DNA from 4 places in the Pseudomonas citronellolis genome. Region 2 is predicted to be linked to each of the others. Evidence: riboswitches for the same ligand, from Rfam matches in the RefSeq annotation. Region 2 holds a riboswitch; each other region holds the start of a gene.
The links. A riboswitch is a leader RNA that binds a small molecule or an ion and turns the genes downstream of it on or off. The one in region 2 is predicted to bind fluoride.

Region 1 (3,769 bases), 1.5 Mb from region 2:
AGTTGGCCGATCGCATAGTCGAAGGCCTCGGCCAGTTCGCCGACCTCGTCGTGGGCGTAGTCCGGCGCCAGCGGCGGCGCCAGGTCCAGCAACTGGTCGCGGTGGCGCACCTGGCGCGCCAGGCGCACCACCGGCTCCATCACCTTGCGCGAGAGCAGCCAGCCGAGCAGGCCGGCCAGCGCCAGGCTGAGCACGTAGCCGGTCACCACGGCGGCGTACAGCACCTGCTCGCGCGCCTCGAAATCGCTCTGGTCCTGCAGCAGCACGTAGCGGCGGCCGTCGGTGTCGCGCACCAGCGCGTGGAACGACAGCTCGCCGTCGAACACTTCGTGGAAGCCCGACTCCAGGCGCCGCAGCGCCGGCGGCATGGCGTAGATGCCGACGCCGTCGCTGACGAAGAAGCGCATGCCGGGGTCCAGCCGCGGGCCCCTGCCGCTGTGCAGGTCCTCGTTGATGATGCGGTCCAGTTCGCCGCCCAGGTCACGGGAGATCAGGCGTTCCTCGACCACGTGCACCACGCCGACGATGCTCAGGGAAAACAGGCCGCCGACCAGCGCGGTCATGAACACGAAGGCAAAGACGATCCGGCGGGAAAGGCTCTGCCTATACTCCATTCGTTTCCTCCGCCAGGCGGTAGCCGACACCGTGGACGGTGTGCAGCAACGGCAGGGCGAAAGGCTTGTCGATCACCTGGCGCAGTTGGTGCACGTGGCTGCGCAGGCTGTCGCTGTCCGGGCAGTCGTCGCCCCAGACGGCTTCCTCGAGTACGTCGCGGCGCACCACGTGGGGGCTCTTCTGCATCAGCACGGCCAGCAGCTTGAGGCCGATGGGGTTGAGCTTGAGCGCCTTGCCGGCGCGGTTCACTTCCAGGGTGTCGAGGTTGTAGCTCAGGTCCGCCACCTGCAGTTCGCGGCGGCCGCCGCCCTGGGTCCGGCGCAGCACCGCCTCGATGCGCGCGGCCAGCTCCGACAGGGCGAAGGGCTTGAGCAGGTAGTCGTCGGCGCCGGAGCGGAAGCCTTGCAGGCGGTCATCCAGTTGGTCGCGGGCGGTCAGCATGATCACCGGGGTGTCGCGCCGCGCGTCTTCGCGCAGGCGCCGGCACAGGGTGAAACCGTCCAGGCCGGGCAGCATCACGTCCAGGACGATCAGGTCGTAGTGCGCGGTGGCCGCCAGGTGCAGGCCGGACAGGCCGTCCTGCGCGCAATCCACCGTGTAACCCTTGAGCCCCAGGTAATCCGCCATGTTGGCCAGGATATCCCGGTTGTCTTCCACCAACAGAATCCGCATGTTCCTCTCCGCTTTGCAGGGCACCCTAGACTAGCTCGCTTAATTGGAACTTAAGCGTCTTTGACGTTTTTTTCACAAAGCGCCAGGCCGCGCCAGCCGGGGCGTGAAGGGGATCGCGGGAGAGGTGTCGCGAAGAGTCGCGGGGGCGAACTCGCAGCGCCCCCGCGGCGGTTCATCTGCCCATCAGCCAGTTGCCGGTGAACAGGCCGAGCAGGGTCATCGCCAGGGAGCCGCAGACATGCACGGCGACCGCGCCCATGGCCCAGGCCAGGCGGCCTTCCTGCAGCAGGGTGACGACCTCGGCGGAGAAGGTCGAGAAGGTGGTCAGGCCGCCGCAGAAGCCGGTGATGATCAGCAGCCGCCACTCCGGGGCGATGCCCTGGGCGCTGGCGAAGTAGGCGACGGCGACGCCGATGATGTAGCCGCCGATCAGGTTGGCGGCCAGGGTGCCGGGAGGGACGTTGGGCATCAGGCTGTTCAGCTTGAGGCCGAGGTACCAGCGCAGCAACGCGCCGATGGCGGCGCCGAGGGCGATGGCGAGAACGGGTTTCCACATGATCCTGTCCTTGAGGGGCTTTCGGACAGGCCGCAGGCGAACGCCTACGCGCCTGGTCCAGGTAAATGCGTAGGCATCATCAGCCACGGGGGCGGTTGAAGGAGGAATGCCATCTCCTGCGCGGCACATCTTGGCACAAAGGGCCGGAAACGAAAAAGCCCCGCCGAAGCGGGGCTATTTCTCAGCCTGGGGCCGGGAGGCTTACATCATGCCGCCCATGCCACCCATGCCGCCCATGTCCGGCATGGCCGGAGCGGCCTTGTCGTCCACCACTTCGGCAACCATGGCCTCGGTGGTGATCATCAGGCCGCCGATGGAGGCAGCGGCCTGCAGGGCCGAACGGGTGACCTTGGCCGGGTCCAGGATGCCCATCTCGATCATGTCGCCGTAGACACCGGTAGCGGCGTTGAAGCCGAAGTTGCCGGAGCCTTGCTTGACCTTGTCGACCACCACGCTCGGCTCGTCGCCGGCGTTGGCGACGATCTGGCGCAGCGGGGATTCGACAGCGCGGCGCAGCAGGGCGATGCCGACGTTCTGGTCTTCGTTGTCGCCCTTCAGGCCTTCGATGGCCTGCAGTGCGCGCACCAGGGCCACGCCACCGCCGGGGACCACGCCCTCTTCCACCGCAGCGCGGGTAGCGTGCAGGGCATCTTCGACGCGGGCTTTCTTCTCTTTCATCTCGACTTCGGTGGCAGCGCCGACCTTGATCACGGCAACACCGCCGGCCAGCTTGGCCAGGCGCTCTTGCAGTTTCTCGCGGTCGTAGTCCGAGGAGGTCTCTTCGACCTGCTTGCGGATCTGGGCGACGCGGGCCTCGATGTCGGCCTGGGCGCCGGCGCCGTCGATGATGGTGGTGTTTTCCTTGTTGATGGTCACGCGCTTGGCGTTACCCAGGTGCTCCAGGGTGGCGCCTTCCAGGCTCAGACCGACTTCTTCGGAGATGACGGTACCGCCGGTCAGGACGGCGATGTCCTGCAGCATGGCCTTGCGGCGATCGCCGAAGCCCGGGGCCTTGACGGCGGCGACCTTGACGATGCCGCGCATGTTGTTGACCACCAGGGTGGCCAGGGCTTCGCCCTCGACATCCTCGGCGACGATCAGCAGCGGACGGCCGGCCTTGGCGACGGCTTCCAGCACCGGCAGCATTTCGCGGATGTTGGAGATTTTCTTGTCGACCAGCAGCAGCAGCGGGTTTTCCAGCTCGGCCACCATGGTGTCCGGCTTGTTGATGAAGTAGGGCGACAGGTAGCCGCGGTCGAACTGCATGCCTTCGACGACGGACAGTTCGTTTTCCAGGCCCGAGCCTTCTTCTACGGTGATGACGCCTTCTTTACCGACCTTGTCCATGGCTTCGGCGATGATCTGGCCGATGGATTCGTCGGAGTTGGCGGAGATGGTGCCGACCTGGGCGATGGCCTTGGAGTCGGCGCACGGCTTGGCCAGGTCCTTCAGCTGGGCGACGATGGCGATGGTGGCCTTGTCGATGCCGCGCTTCAGGTCCATCGGGTTCATGCCGGCGGCAACGGCCTTCAGGCCTTCGTTGACGATGGCCTGGGCCAGGACGGTGGCGGTGGTGGTGCCGTCACCGGCGGCGTCGTTGGCCTTGGAGGCAACGTCTTTCACCAGTTGGGCGCCCATGTTCTCGAACTTGTCCTTCAGTTCGATTTCCTTGGCGACGGACACGCCATCCTTGGTGATGGTCGGTGCGCCGAAGGACTTGTCCAGCACCACGTTACGGCCTTTCGGGCCGAGGGTGGCCTTGACGGCATCGGCCAGGACGTTCACGCCGACCAGCATTTTCTTGCGAGCGGAATCGCCGAATTTGACTTCTTTAGCAGCCATGTTCTGTTTCCTCTAAATCGAATTCAGTGGGGTTGGGGCGGACTGATCAGTCTTCCAGGACGGCGAGGATCTCGGACTCGCCCA
Region 2 (3,769 bases):
TGGGCACTGTGGGTATTTTCAAGAGTCCTGCCGGCCTCCTTCTTGGCTAGCTTTCCTGGTATGCCCGAATCAAATGCAGTGCCCGCGACTAGGACGTTGGCGAATGTTCTATTTTTGCCGGTTGCTGCCGGCAAAAGTGAACCCAAGGACGAAGGTCAGGCGGCCGGCATCGTGGGCGATGCTGCCGAGCATTGAGGTCGACGATGAAGCTGTCGACGGTCTCGCTACTGCGGTGCGAGACCATCGCGTTTCTGCCGTCCGCTTACAACTGTGGGCGCAGGTAGCCGCCGGCCACGCCGCGCCTGGACAGCACCCACTGCCAGAGCTGGATGTCGCGGGCGCGGAAGGCGCCGGCGCAGGACAGCAGGTAGTAGCGCCACATGCGCCGGAAGCGCTCGCCCAGCGCCGAGAAGCGCGGCCAGGCGGCTTCGAAGTTGGCGTGCCAGGCCATCAGCGTGCGGTCGTAGTAGGCGCCGAAGTTGTGCAGGTCCTCGACCACGAAGAGGCCGTCCGCGGCGTCGCCGACCTGGCCGATGGAGGGCAGGTCGCCGTTGGGGAAGATGTAGCGGTCGATCCACGGATCGGGCCGGGCGCGGCGTTCGTTCTTGCCGATGCTGTGCAGCAGGAACAGGCCGTCGTCGGCCAGGCAGCGCTGGGCCACCTGCATGAATGCGCGGTGGTTCTTGTGCCCGACGTGCTCGAACATGCCGACGCTGGCGATGCGGTCGAACTTGCCGGTCAGGGTGCGGTAGTCCTGTAGGCGGAACTCCACGGGCAGGTCGCGGTAGCGGTCGCTGGCCCAGTTCGCCTGCTCCTGGGAGACGGTCACGCCCACGCATTCCACGCCATGCTGCTGGGCGGCATAGGCCATCAGGCTGCCCCAGCCGCAGCCGATGTCGAGCAGGCGCATGCCCGGCTCCAGCCGCAGCTTGCGGCAGATCAGTTCCAGCTTGGCTTCCTGGGCCTGCTCCAGGGTGGTGGCCGTTTCCCAGTAGCCGCAGCTGTAGGTCATGCGCGGGTCGAGCATGGCCTGGTAGAGCGCGTTGCTCAGGTCGTAGTGACGCCGGCCCACCTGCCAGGCGCGCCTGGCATTCTGCAGGTTGAGCAGGCGGTAACGCAGGGCGTGGGTGAGCAGGCGCCAGGGCTGCACTTCGCGGTCGAGCCGGGCGCGCAGCAGGCGATGAAAAAACTCGTCCAGGTGTTGCGCGTCCCAGTCACCGTCCATATAGCTTTCGCCCAGCCCCAGGCTGCCCTGGCCCAGCGCGCGCTCGAACACGCGCGGGCGCAGCACCTGCATGTCCCAGGGGCGCTCGCCGTTGATCCGGATGTCGGCCTTGTGCAATAGCTTGGCGGCGAACTCGCGCAGTTCCGGATTTTCCCTGGGCTGCGATTCCACTGACGGGGTTCCCAGAATCTCGCTCATACCAGGCTCCTCGTGTCGTCGATCGGCATCGCGGGTGTGTTGCTTTCGGTTGCGTATGTCGTTGCAAGGGCTTGGGCGCGTTGTGCAACTAGCGCCTCCCGGTAGAAACCAACGCGATAGATGTTCACCCCGATGGCCAAGCTGGCATATCGCAGGCAGCAGTATGTGTCCCAAGCTTCGCGAGGCTCCGAGAACACCAGGTAGCGGGCGGCGCTTTCGATTAGCAGGGCGGAGCGCTTCAGCCCCTGGGTGAACAACAACCGAGCGAGGTGCTCTTGTTGTTCACGGGCGATATTGAGCGCCGTGGGATAGGTGACTTTTAGAAGGATGTGTTGATCGGGAAGCTGCTGAAGGAAGGCTTCCAGGTCATCGGAGACGACACTGGTGACTGACGAGGACCAAGCAAGATCAGGCTCATGATGCAGAGGGGTTCCCACATTTACCTCCAGGTATTGGACCAGCGCGTGCTCTATGGCGAATCGCGACTGGCGAGGGGACTACCTGAACGAAGTGGGGCGGCAGATACAAAAATGCCTACCGCTCCCGCCTTCGCGAGTTCGGTAGGCATCATTAGCTGACGGCGTCAGCGGTTAACGGAGAATGCCATCTCCTGTGAAAACTCTATCACCGGCTCTCGGGCTTGCAAGAAACCCGGGGCCTTCGGGGCATCAGTCCTCCAGCAGCGCCTTGTTGCGCACGGCGTCTTTGTCGGATCTGGTGGCGAGCAGGACGTAGGCCTTGAACGCGGTGCTGACCTTGCGAGCGCCGGCCATGTTGCGGCCGTGGGTAGAGGTTTCCCAGCGAGAATCGAGCATGGTGCGTCCTGTCGGCTAATCGGAAATTTTCTTGTCTTGCAGGGTTCAGTCGTTGAGCACGAGGTGCACCAGCATCACCAGGGTCATGGCCATGAAGGGGGGCAGCACGACGCAGATGAACAGCTCCGGTAGTTCCCGGAGGGCCAGGTAGGGTTGCCCCTGCTGGTAGATGCCGATGATCTCGGCGAGCTTGGCGGAGCATGCGGCGACCCCGGCGCAGAAGTACAGCACGCCGGCGAGCTGGCGGCGGCCGGGCGCGGCCCGTTGCACCAGCAGCCAGGCCAGGAGCATGCCGAGCAGGACCAACCCGGCCAGGCCGAGGGGCGACTGGGCGAAGAGCCTGCCGGCGAGCAGTCCGGCCAGCAGGTAGCCGGCCTCCATCAGGCCGGGCAGGTGCCGCCCGGTCCGGGGTACAGCCAGTGAGAAAACCTTGCTCAATGCGCCTCTCCATAGGCCGCCACCGCCTTGCGGATTTCCTCGCGGGCGTCGTCCAGGCTGCCCCAGCGTTCCATGCGCACCCATTTCCCCGGTTCGAGGGTCTTGTAGTTCTCGAAGAAGTGCTGGATTTGTTTGAGCAGCAGATCGCTCAGGTCGCTGCACTGGCGCACGTTGCTGTACAGGGGACTGAGCTTGTCGTGGGGCACGGCGATGATCTTGGCATCCGGTCCGGCCTCGTCGGTCATGTACATCACGCCGACCGGGCGGCAGCGCAATACCGTACCGGGCGCAACCGGGCAGGGGGCGACGACCAGGATGTCCAGCGGGTCGCCGTCCTCACTTAGGGTGGCGGGAATGAAACCGTAGTTGGCCGGGTAGAACATCGGCGTGCTGAGGAAGCGGTCGACGAACAGTTGGCCGCTGGTCTTGTCCAGTTCGTACTTGATCGGCGCGTGGTTGGCCGGAATCTCGATCACGGCATAGATGTCGTCCGGGACGTCCTTGCCGGCGGGGAGGTCGGTGAAGCTCATATCGTGGTCTCCGTAATCGCCAGGTGGGGGTTGTCGCGCTCGGCCTTGTGTTTGCCCACGGTGCCCATTTCCGCCGGGGTCTTCACGTAGAACAGGGCGAGGTCCTCGGCCTCCAGACGTTCGAACAGACGTTCGCACTCTTCCTCGGAGACGGCCAGGCAGATTTCCATCGGTTGGTCGGCCTGTTCGAAGAAATGATAAGAGTGCAGCCGTCCGGCATGGCCGTAGCCTTCAGCGCCCACCACCAGAGTGGCGCCCTTGATGTTCATGCTTTGCGAAAGCTCGATCAGCCAGTCGGCAGTAGGTTTGCCCCCGTGCTGGCGGCTTTGTTGGGTGAATAGCGTGACTAAGTAGCCTTGCATGGTTGCGTCTCCATCAGCGTCCGTTGAACAGGGAGTAGCTCAGTAATCCCGCGCTAGTGGCCAGCAGCGAGCCCAGTACATGGATAGCGATGGCACCCACCGCCCAGGTCATGCGGCCGGTCTGGAGCAGTGCCATGGTTTCCGCGGAAAAGGTCGAGAAGGTGGTCAAACCACCACAGAAGCCGGTGACGATCAGCAGGC
Region 3 (3,769 bases), 1.0 Mb from region 2:
GCGTCAATGAGATTGGCGTTGAGGATGAGGTGTTTACGTTGTATCGGATCAATGAGACCTATCATCTGGTTGGGCTGAAGGCTGAAGGCTGAAGGGGTGAGGCCGTTTTCAACGGCGGATAATCGCGGACGGAGTCCGCTCCTACGGTTCCAGGACGCACGGCTTTTCGTGCTCGCGAACGGTGCTCACCTGTGGTTGCGGTGTTTTGGCTGGACGCCTTTCCCTCTCCCTAACCCTCTCCCTGAAGGGAGAGGGGACCGTTCGGTGCGGTCTGGTTTTCCCGAGTCAGCCGGCAAGCAAGGTGGTTTCCGGCTGAAACCACTCCTTATCTCGGCACGGTCTGGCCCCCTCTCCCTTCAGGGAGAGGGCTGGGGAGAGGGCGCTCTTAAACCAGACACCTACGCCCGTTCGCGAGCAAGCTCGCTCCTACGAAGAGCACCTCGGCGGCTCCAGGGAACCTCGGGCGTAGGAGCGGACTCCGTCCGCGATTGGATTCGCCGGCCACGCCGGACGTCCCGGTGGCACAGCCAACGGCGCAGTATCAGGATGACTCCGAAGTCTCCGCCCGCTCCGAACGGCCCCCTCTCCCTCCGGGAGAGGGCTGGGGTGAGGGGCCGGAATCAACCCAATGCGCCATCGCCAACGGTAAACACGGCTCGCGAGCAAGAACAGGGCGCCGCTTCGCGCCTACGAAAGCAGTGAGCACCTCAATGCCTGGAAGTCGGTGCCTTGCCAGTGGGCGTGCACGCCACCGATTCGTGGGTTTCCTCGCGGGTAACGACCTGGATGTCCAGCGGATCTGCGTAAGCGTCAGCTGGCAGGAGCGTCGCGGTCGGCCTTGCGCTTGCCCACGGTGCCCATTTCCACGGGGGTCTTCACGTAGAACAGGGCGAGGTCCTCGGCCTCCAGGCGTTCGAACAGGCGCTCGCACTCGTCCTCGGTGACGGCCAGGCAGATTTCCACCGGCTGGTCGGCCAGTTCGAAGAAGTGGTAGGAGTGCACCCGCCCGGCGTGGCCGAAACCTTCCGCGCCGACGACCAGGGTGGCGCCCTTGAGCTTCATGCCCCGGGCCAGGTCGACCATCCAGTCGGTGATCAGCTTGCCGCCGTGGCGGCGGCTCTGTTGGGTGAAGAATGTCACCAGGTAGCCTTTCATGATTGCGCCTCCGTCAGCGTGCGCCCAGCAATGTGTAGGTTAGAACGCCCGCGGCGGTCGCCAGCAGCGAACCTACGACGTGCACCGCGATTTCCCCCAGCGCCCAGGCCACGCGGCCGGTCTGCAGCAGCGAGAAGGTTTCCGCGGAAAAGGTCGAGAAGGTGGTCAGGCCGCCGCAGAAGCCGGTGATCAGCAGCAGGCGCCATTCCGGGCTGAGGCTCGGGTTGGCGGCGAAGAAGGCCACGGCCAGGCCGACGACGTAGCCGCCGATCATGTTGGCGGCCCAGGTGCCCGGCGGAATGGTGGGGAACAGGGCGTTGAGCTGCAGGCCGAGGAACCAGCGCAGCAGGCAGCCGATGGAGCCGCCGAGGACGATCACCAGGATGGATTTCAACATGCCGGCGAGCCCCCATGGAAAGAGGGTACGGGCGATGCGGGGGAGGGGAATGGGTGGGGTGTTGCGGTCACGGTCCTGTCCTTTTGCAAAAGGACAGGACGCACACCTACGCACCCTGTCCAGGGTTCACGTAGGCATCATCAGCACGGGGGCGGTTAAAGGAGGAATGCCATCTCCTGGGTTTCAACCCTAGCAGAATCCCGTTGCGTCCGCCGGCGCTTGACGACAGACTTCATCCCTGATTTATTGAAACCGGTTTCATAACCCTTCCCGCAGAAGCGCATACAAAAGGATCGAAAGGGTGAACGACATGCTGCCGCCTGCCCGCGGGCGGATCACCATCAGCGAGGTGGCCCGTGCTGCCGGCGTTTCCAAGGCCACGGTCTCGCGCTACATCGGCGGCGACCGGCAACTGCTCGCCGACGCCACCGCCCAGCGCATCGAGGCGGTGATCGAGCAGCTCGGCTACCGCCCCAACCGCATGGCCAGCGGCCTCAAGCGCGGCCGCACGCGGCTGGTCGGCATGCTCCTGGCGGACATCCGCAACCCTTACTCCATCGCCGTGATGCACGGCGTGGAGACCGCCTGCCGCCAGCACGGCTACAGCCTGGTGGTGTGCAACACCGACCGCGACGACGAGCAGGAGCGCCTGCACCTGGAAGCGCTGCAGTCGTACAACGTCGAAGGCCTGATCGTGAACACCCTCGGCCACCATGCCGGCGAGCTGGCCAGCCTGGCCCGCGAGCTGCCCATGGTGCTGGTGGACCGCCAGCTGGAAGAGCTGCGCTCCGACCTGGTGGGGCTGGACAACGCCGATGCCGTGGAGCAGGCCCTGGACCACCTGCAGGCCCGCGGCTACCGCGACATCCTGGCGGTCAGCGAGCCGCTGGACGGCACCAGCTCGCGGCAGGAGCGGGTGGCCGCCTTCCAGGCCTCCATCGCCCGCCGGCCCGGCCTGCGCGGCCAGGTGCTGGAAACCGGCGGCGACCTGCGCGGGCAGCTGGCCGCCTTCCTCGCCGGCGCCGGGCACGGCCCGCAGGCGCTGTTCACCTGCAACGGCGTGGCCACCCTGTGCGCCACCCGCACTCTGCACGAGATGGGCGTGCGCCTGTTCGACGACGTCGGCCTGCTGGCCCTCGACGAACTGGACTGGTACCCCCTGGTCGGCGGCGGCATCACCGCCCTGGCCCAACCCACCGAACGCATCGGCCAGGCGGCCTTCCAGTGCCTGCTGGAACGCCTGCAGGGCGCCACGCTGCCGGCGCGGCGTCTGGACCTGCGCGCCGAACTCATCGTCAGAGGCTCCACCCCAGCACGCGGCTGAAACCGGGGCGGCGCGGCGCCGCGATGGTTTTCGGTCAGAAATGAAACCGGTTTCATCCGGCTGAACGAGAAGGACAAGAACAATGCACGCGAACCCCGTATCCATCAGCCTGTCCAGTTTCGGCGCCGATGCCGTGCGCCAGCGGGGCCAGGCCGCCTACCTGGCGCTGCTGGCCGAGGCCGGCGCGAGCCGCGTCGAATGGCGCGAAGAACTCTTCGACGCGCTGCCCGATGCCGCCACCCTGGCCGCGGCCAGCGCCGCCCAGGGCCTGGAAAGCCTGTACTCGGCGCCGCTGGAGCTGTGGCGCGCCGACGCCAGCCTGGAGCCGGCGGTGGCCGAACGCCTGCGCCTGGCAGGGGAGGCCGGCGCCGTGGCGCTGAAGGTTTCCCTCGGCCACTACCGCGACGAATGCGACCTGGAGGCCCTGCGCCCCTTGCTGGCGCAGGGGCCGGCGCTGCTGGTGGAGAACGACCAGACCGCCCAGGGCGGCCGCGTCGAGCCGCTGCTGCGCTGCTTCCGCCGCGCCGCCGAGCTGGGCCTGCCGCTGGCCATGACCTTCGACATCGGCAACTGGCATTGGCAGGGCGAGTCGCCGCAGCAGGCCGCGCGCCTGCTCGGGCCCTGGGTGCGCTACGTGCATTGCAAGGCGGTGCGCCGCCGCGAGGACGGGCGCCTGGTGGCCATACCACCGCAGCCCGCCGACCTCGACGAGTGGGAGGCGCTGCTGGCGCGCTTCGCCCCCGGCGTGCCGCGCGCCATCGAATACCCGCTGGCCGGCGACGACCTGGCCAGCCTGACCCGCGAGCAGGTCGCGCAACTGGCGCAGTTGGGCCGCGCCGCGGAGGTGCGCCATGGCTGAACACGACGTGCTCTGCTTCGGCGAGACCATGGCC
Region 4 (3,769 bases), 1.0 Mb from region 2:
GTATCGGAAAACATACAAAGGATCACGGACCCCATGTTGAAGCGTTGGCGCAACAGTCACTGGAAGCACTGGCTGGAAGGCTACGACATCGAATTCCGCAGCGGCGTCAGCCGCCTGGGGCGCGGCAAGCGCCTGTTGGTCGAGGCGCCGGGCAGCATCGGCGAGGCGGAGTTCAAGATCTACCGGGACGAGATGCACATCGGCGCCTTTTCCACCATCCGTGCCACCAGCTTCCACCGCATTTCGCACATCGGCCGCTTCAGCTCCACCGGCCAGCTCTGCCGCATCGGCCTGGCCGCCCGGGCGCACCCGATGGACTGGCTGAGCACCAGCTCGGTGCAGTACGAGCCGGGCGTGTTCGACCGCTACGACACGCCGCGCCAGCGCTACGAGGACACCGACGCCGACACCTGGATCGGCAACGACGCCTTCATCGGCGAGGGCGCAGTGGTGATGAGCGGGGTGAAGATCCACGACGGCGCCGTGGTGGCCGCCATGTCGGTGGTGACGCGCGACGTGCCGCCCTACGCCATAGTCGCCGGCTCGCCGGCCAAGGTGGTGCGCTACCGCTTCCCGCCGGACATCTGCGAGCGCCTGCATGCCAGCCGCTGGTGGGACCTGGCGCCGGCGCAGATCGCCGCGTTGCCGTTGCAGCGCATCGAGGAGGCGTTGGAGCGTGTGGAGGCCTTGCGGGCCAGCGGCGAGGCGCGGCCGCCGATCTATCCGAACATCGAAATCCGCCGCCAGGGCTGCCGCCTGCTGTCCGAGGGGCCGGCCAGCTCGTGAAGCGCGGGGCGGCACTGCTGCGCCGCCCCGCACGCAAGCGCCCAGAGGCGCTCAGCTCCGGCTCTGGGCCAGTCGGTAGAGTTGCCGCGCTTCCGCCGCCATCGGCAGCAGGGCCGAGACCAGTCGGGCCTGGCCTTGTACCAGCGGCATTTCGTCGGGGCAGTCCGCCAGCAGGCAGAGCAGGTCTTCCAGGGCTATCAGGCGACGCTCGGCGGCCTCGTACAGATGCTCGGCGGGGGCGCTGGCGTCGACGAACAGCACGTCGTCGTGGGGTTGCGAGAGGGTGGTGACGGGTTGCAGGTCAGTCATGGTGCGCCTCCAGGGTGTGGAGGGCGAAGTACGGATAGTGCATGTTCCATTGCTCCTGAGCGGGATCAAGAGCCGCCTCCCGGAAAAGGGAGGCGGACCGTACGGGGGTAGGATACCGCAGCAAAGGAGACGGCAGGCCCGAAGGCCTCCCCGGACGGCCCGCCATGGAACGTGAGTGCATACAACGATGGACCGACTGCTCTCACGGCTACGACGCACCACCCTTTACTGCGGGATCCTACCCCCGACCACAACAAGGTTGCGGCAGGGCGGAATCTATCCAGCGCCCTCGTAGGACCTCAAGGCGATTTCAGCGTGGGAATTTTCACGAAGGGTAGCGGCGCGGAACCGGCCGAATCGCTATGCTCGACGCCATGAACGGCCAGCTCCCCCTCCGCCAACCCTGCCCGCCGGGCGCCTGCGATTGCGGGCGCGAGGCGCTGCTGGCCGAGCCCCATGGTGACATCCGCATCCTCCTGCTCACCCGCCAGGAAGAGCAGCGCCTGGTACAGCGCCTGGAACAGCTCAAGGACCTGGCCGACCTGCAGCACATGCAGCAGCGCATGTACGAACAGCTCGGCCTGCGCCTGAGCATCGCCCCCGGCTTCAACGAGGTGCGCAGCATGCGCGGTCTCGACATCCGCATCGCCGCGCAGCCCGGCCTGTGCCGCAAGACTCGCCAGGCCATCCCCGCGGCCATCCGCCGGGGCCTGGAACGCACCCCGGAAATCGCCTGGCGCCTGCTCGACTCCTTCGACCTGCTGGGCGGCAGCCACTAGGGGCGTGCATTTTCCCAAGGCTTTGCTAATGTCGTTAGGCAGGAGATGGCATTCCTCCTCTAACCGCCCCCCGGCTGATGATGCCTACGCATAACCCTTCATGGGCGGCGTAGGCATTGTTCTGCTGTCCATGGTTTGCCCGTGGACAGCGAACATGCCCAACCCATCCCGTTCCGCCGCTTTTCCTCTTGCGCTCCGCGCCGTCCCCCGGCTTCAGCGGAGCCGCCGCCATGACTGAGATCTGGGCCCAGGCCGCCCTGTGGCTGGGGCTGGCGCTGCTGGCGACGCTGGTGTCGATCTTCCTGCGCATCGCCACGGCATTGTCGGAAATCGTCGTGGGGACCATCGCCCAGCTGATCATCGGCGCGCTGCTGGGCATGGCGGTGCTGCAGGGCGACGCCAGCTGGATCAAGTTCCTCTCCGGCGCCGGGGCCATCCTGCTGACCTTCCTGGCCGGCGCCGAGCTGGACCCGAAGGTGTTCCGCACGCATTGGAAGCAGGCCACGGTCATCGGCCTGGTCGGCTTCGTGGTGCCCTTCCTCGGCTGCGCGGCGCTGGCGCGCTGGGGCCTGGGCTGGGACGCGCAGGCCAGCTGGCTGGCCGGCATCGCCATGTCCACCACCTCGGTGGCGGTGGTCTACGCGGTGATGCTGGAGTTGGGGCTGAACACCAGCGAGTACGGCAAGATCGTGCTGGCCGCCTGCTTCGTCAACGACCTGGCCACGGTGATCGCCCTGGGGCTGATCTTCGCCCCCTTCACCCTGAAGACCGCCGGTTTCGCCGGGGCCCTGGTCCTGGCCGCGCTGTTGCTGCCGTGGCTCACCCCGCGCTTCTTCCGCCGCTTCGGCGGCCGCCCTTCGGAGCTGGAGGCCAAGTTCCTCATGCTCTGCCTGTTCGGCCTGGGCGCGGCGGCGACCTGGGCCGGCAGCGAGGCGGTGCTGCCGGCCTACCTGATCGGCATGGTGCTGGCCGGCACCGTGGGCAAGGACCACGCGCTGATCCGCCGCCTGCGCACCCTGACCTTCGGCCTGCTGACGCCGTTCTACTTCATCCGCGCCGGCTCGCTGGTGTCGCTGCCGACCCTGGCCGTCGCGCCCGCGGCCTTCGTGCTGCTGTTGCTGGTGAAGATGCTCAGCAAGCTGGTGGGCGTGTACCCCACCTGCCTGGTCTACGGCTCGCCGCGCCGGGAGGGGGCCTACACCACGCTGCTGATGTCCACCGGGCTGACCTTCGGCACCATCTCGGCGCTGTTCGGCCTGGCCCACGGGCTGATCGACCAGGGCCAGTATTCGGCGCTGGTGGCCGCGGTAATCGGCAGCGCTGTGGTGCCGACGCTGATCGCCAACGCCTTCTTCCTGCCCCGGCACCTGCTGCCCAAGGGCGACCCGCAGGAGGAGGGCGCCGCCCCGCCGGCAGAGCCCGCGCGCCACGACGACTTGCGCCCGCAGACGCGGCGCAGAGGAGGTGAAGCATGATCAAGCGCATCCTGGTGGCCTACGACGCCTCCACCGCGGCGGAGCTGGCCCTGAACTTCGCCAACGAGCTGGCCGAACGCTTCGGCGCCGGCCTGCACATCCTCTCGGTGGCGCAGCCGCCGGAGTTCGGCGACGAGGTGGAGACCGAGGCGGTGATCGAGCGCTCCCGCGCGCATTTCCACCACGCCTTCAAGCTGCTGGGCTACAGCCGCCTGCCGGTCGAGGAACGGCCGACCACCCACGTCTCGGTGGGCCGCCCGGCCGAGCAGATCGTGCGCTACGCCGAGGAGCACCACATCGACCACATCGTCATCGGCCACCGCGGCCACTCGGGCTTCGAGCGCTGGCTGCTGGGCTCGGTGGCGCGCCAGGTGATCGACCACGCACCCTGCGCGGTCACGGTCATCCGCGGCTGAGCGG

Region 1: it holds a riboswitch for fluoride, as region 2 does, so the genes downstream of both, crcB (fluoride efflux transporter CrcB) here and PcP3B5_RS12780 (hypothetical protein) in region 2, are expected to answer to the same signal.
Region 3: it holds a riboswitch for fluoride, as region 2 does, so the genes downstream of both, crcB (fluoride efflux transporter CrcB) here and PcP3B5_RS12780 (hypothetical protein) in region 2, are expected to answer to the same signal.
Region 4: it holds a riboswitch for fluoride, as region 2 does, so the genes downstream of both, PcP3B5_RS16965 (cation:proton antiporter) here and PcP3B5_RS12780 (hypothetical protein) in region 2, are expected to answer to the same signal.

The regions. Positions count from the first base shown of each region.
Region 1 is NZ_CP014158.1:1,339,429-1,343,197, reverse strand. It holds gene PcP3B5_RS06140 (sensor histidine kinase) at 1-614, opposite strand, end outside; gene PcP3B5_RS06135 (response regulator transcription factor) at 604-1,287, opposite strand; gene crcB (fluoride efflux transporter CrcB) at 1,460-1,843, opposite strand; fluoride riboswitch at 1,907-1,969, opposite strand; gene groL (chaperonin GroEL) at 2,045-3,685, opposite strand; gene PcP3B5_RS06120 (co-chaperone GroES) at 3,732-3,769, opposite strand, start outside.
Region 2 is NZ_CP014158.1:2,888,045-2,891,813, forward strand. It holds gene cfa (cyclopropane fatty acyl phospholipid synthase) at 263-1,423, opposite strand; gene PcP3B5_RS12780 (hypothetical protein) at 1,420-1,860, opposite strand; fluoride riboswitch at 1,978-2,043, opposite strand; gene PcP3B5_RS31820 (hypothetical protein) at 2,092-2,238, opposite strand; gene PcP3B5_RS12785 (hypothetical protein) at 2,284-2,676, opposite strand; gene ppa (inorganic diphosphatase) at 2,673-3,206, opposite strand; gene PcP3B5_RS12795 (DUF190 domain-containing protein) at 3,203-3,568, opposite strand; gene crcB (fluoride efflux transporter CrcB) at 3,582-3,769, opposite strand, start outside.
Region 3 is NZ_CP014158.1:3,907,574-3,911,342, reverse strand. It holds gene PcP3B5_RS16950 (histidine phosphatase family protein) at 1-92, shown strand, start outside; gene PcP3B5_RS16945 (DUF190 domain-containing protein) at 811-1,155, opposite strand; gene crcB (fluoride efflux transporter CrcB) at 1,169-1,552, opposite strand; fluoride riboswitch at 1,677-1,738, opposite strand; gene PcP3B5_RS16935 (LacI family DNA-binding transcriptional regulator) at 1,863-2,876, shown strand; gene PcP3B5_RS16930 (hypothetical protein) at 2,959-3,735, shown strand; gene PcP3B5_RS16925 (sugar kinase) at 3,728-3,769, shown strand, end outside.
Region 4 is NZ_CP014158.1:3,912,386-3,916,154, reverse strand. It holds gene PcP3B5_RS32385 (CatB-related O-acetyltransferase) at 34-786, shown strand; gene PcP3B5_RS16975 (hypothetical protein) at 838-1,095, opposite strand; gene PcP3B5_RS16970 (hypothetical protein) at 1,458-1,874, shown strand; fluoride riboswitch at 1,907-1,968, shown strand; gene PcP3B5_RS16965 (cation:proton antiporter) at 2,105-3,349, shown strand; gene PcP3B5_RS16960 (universal stress protein) at 3,346-3,765, shown strand.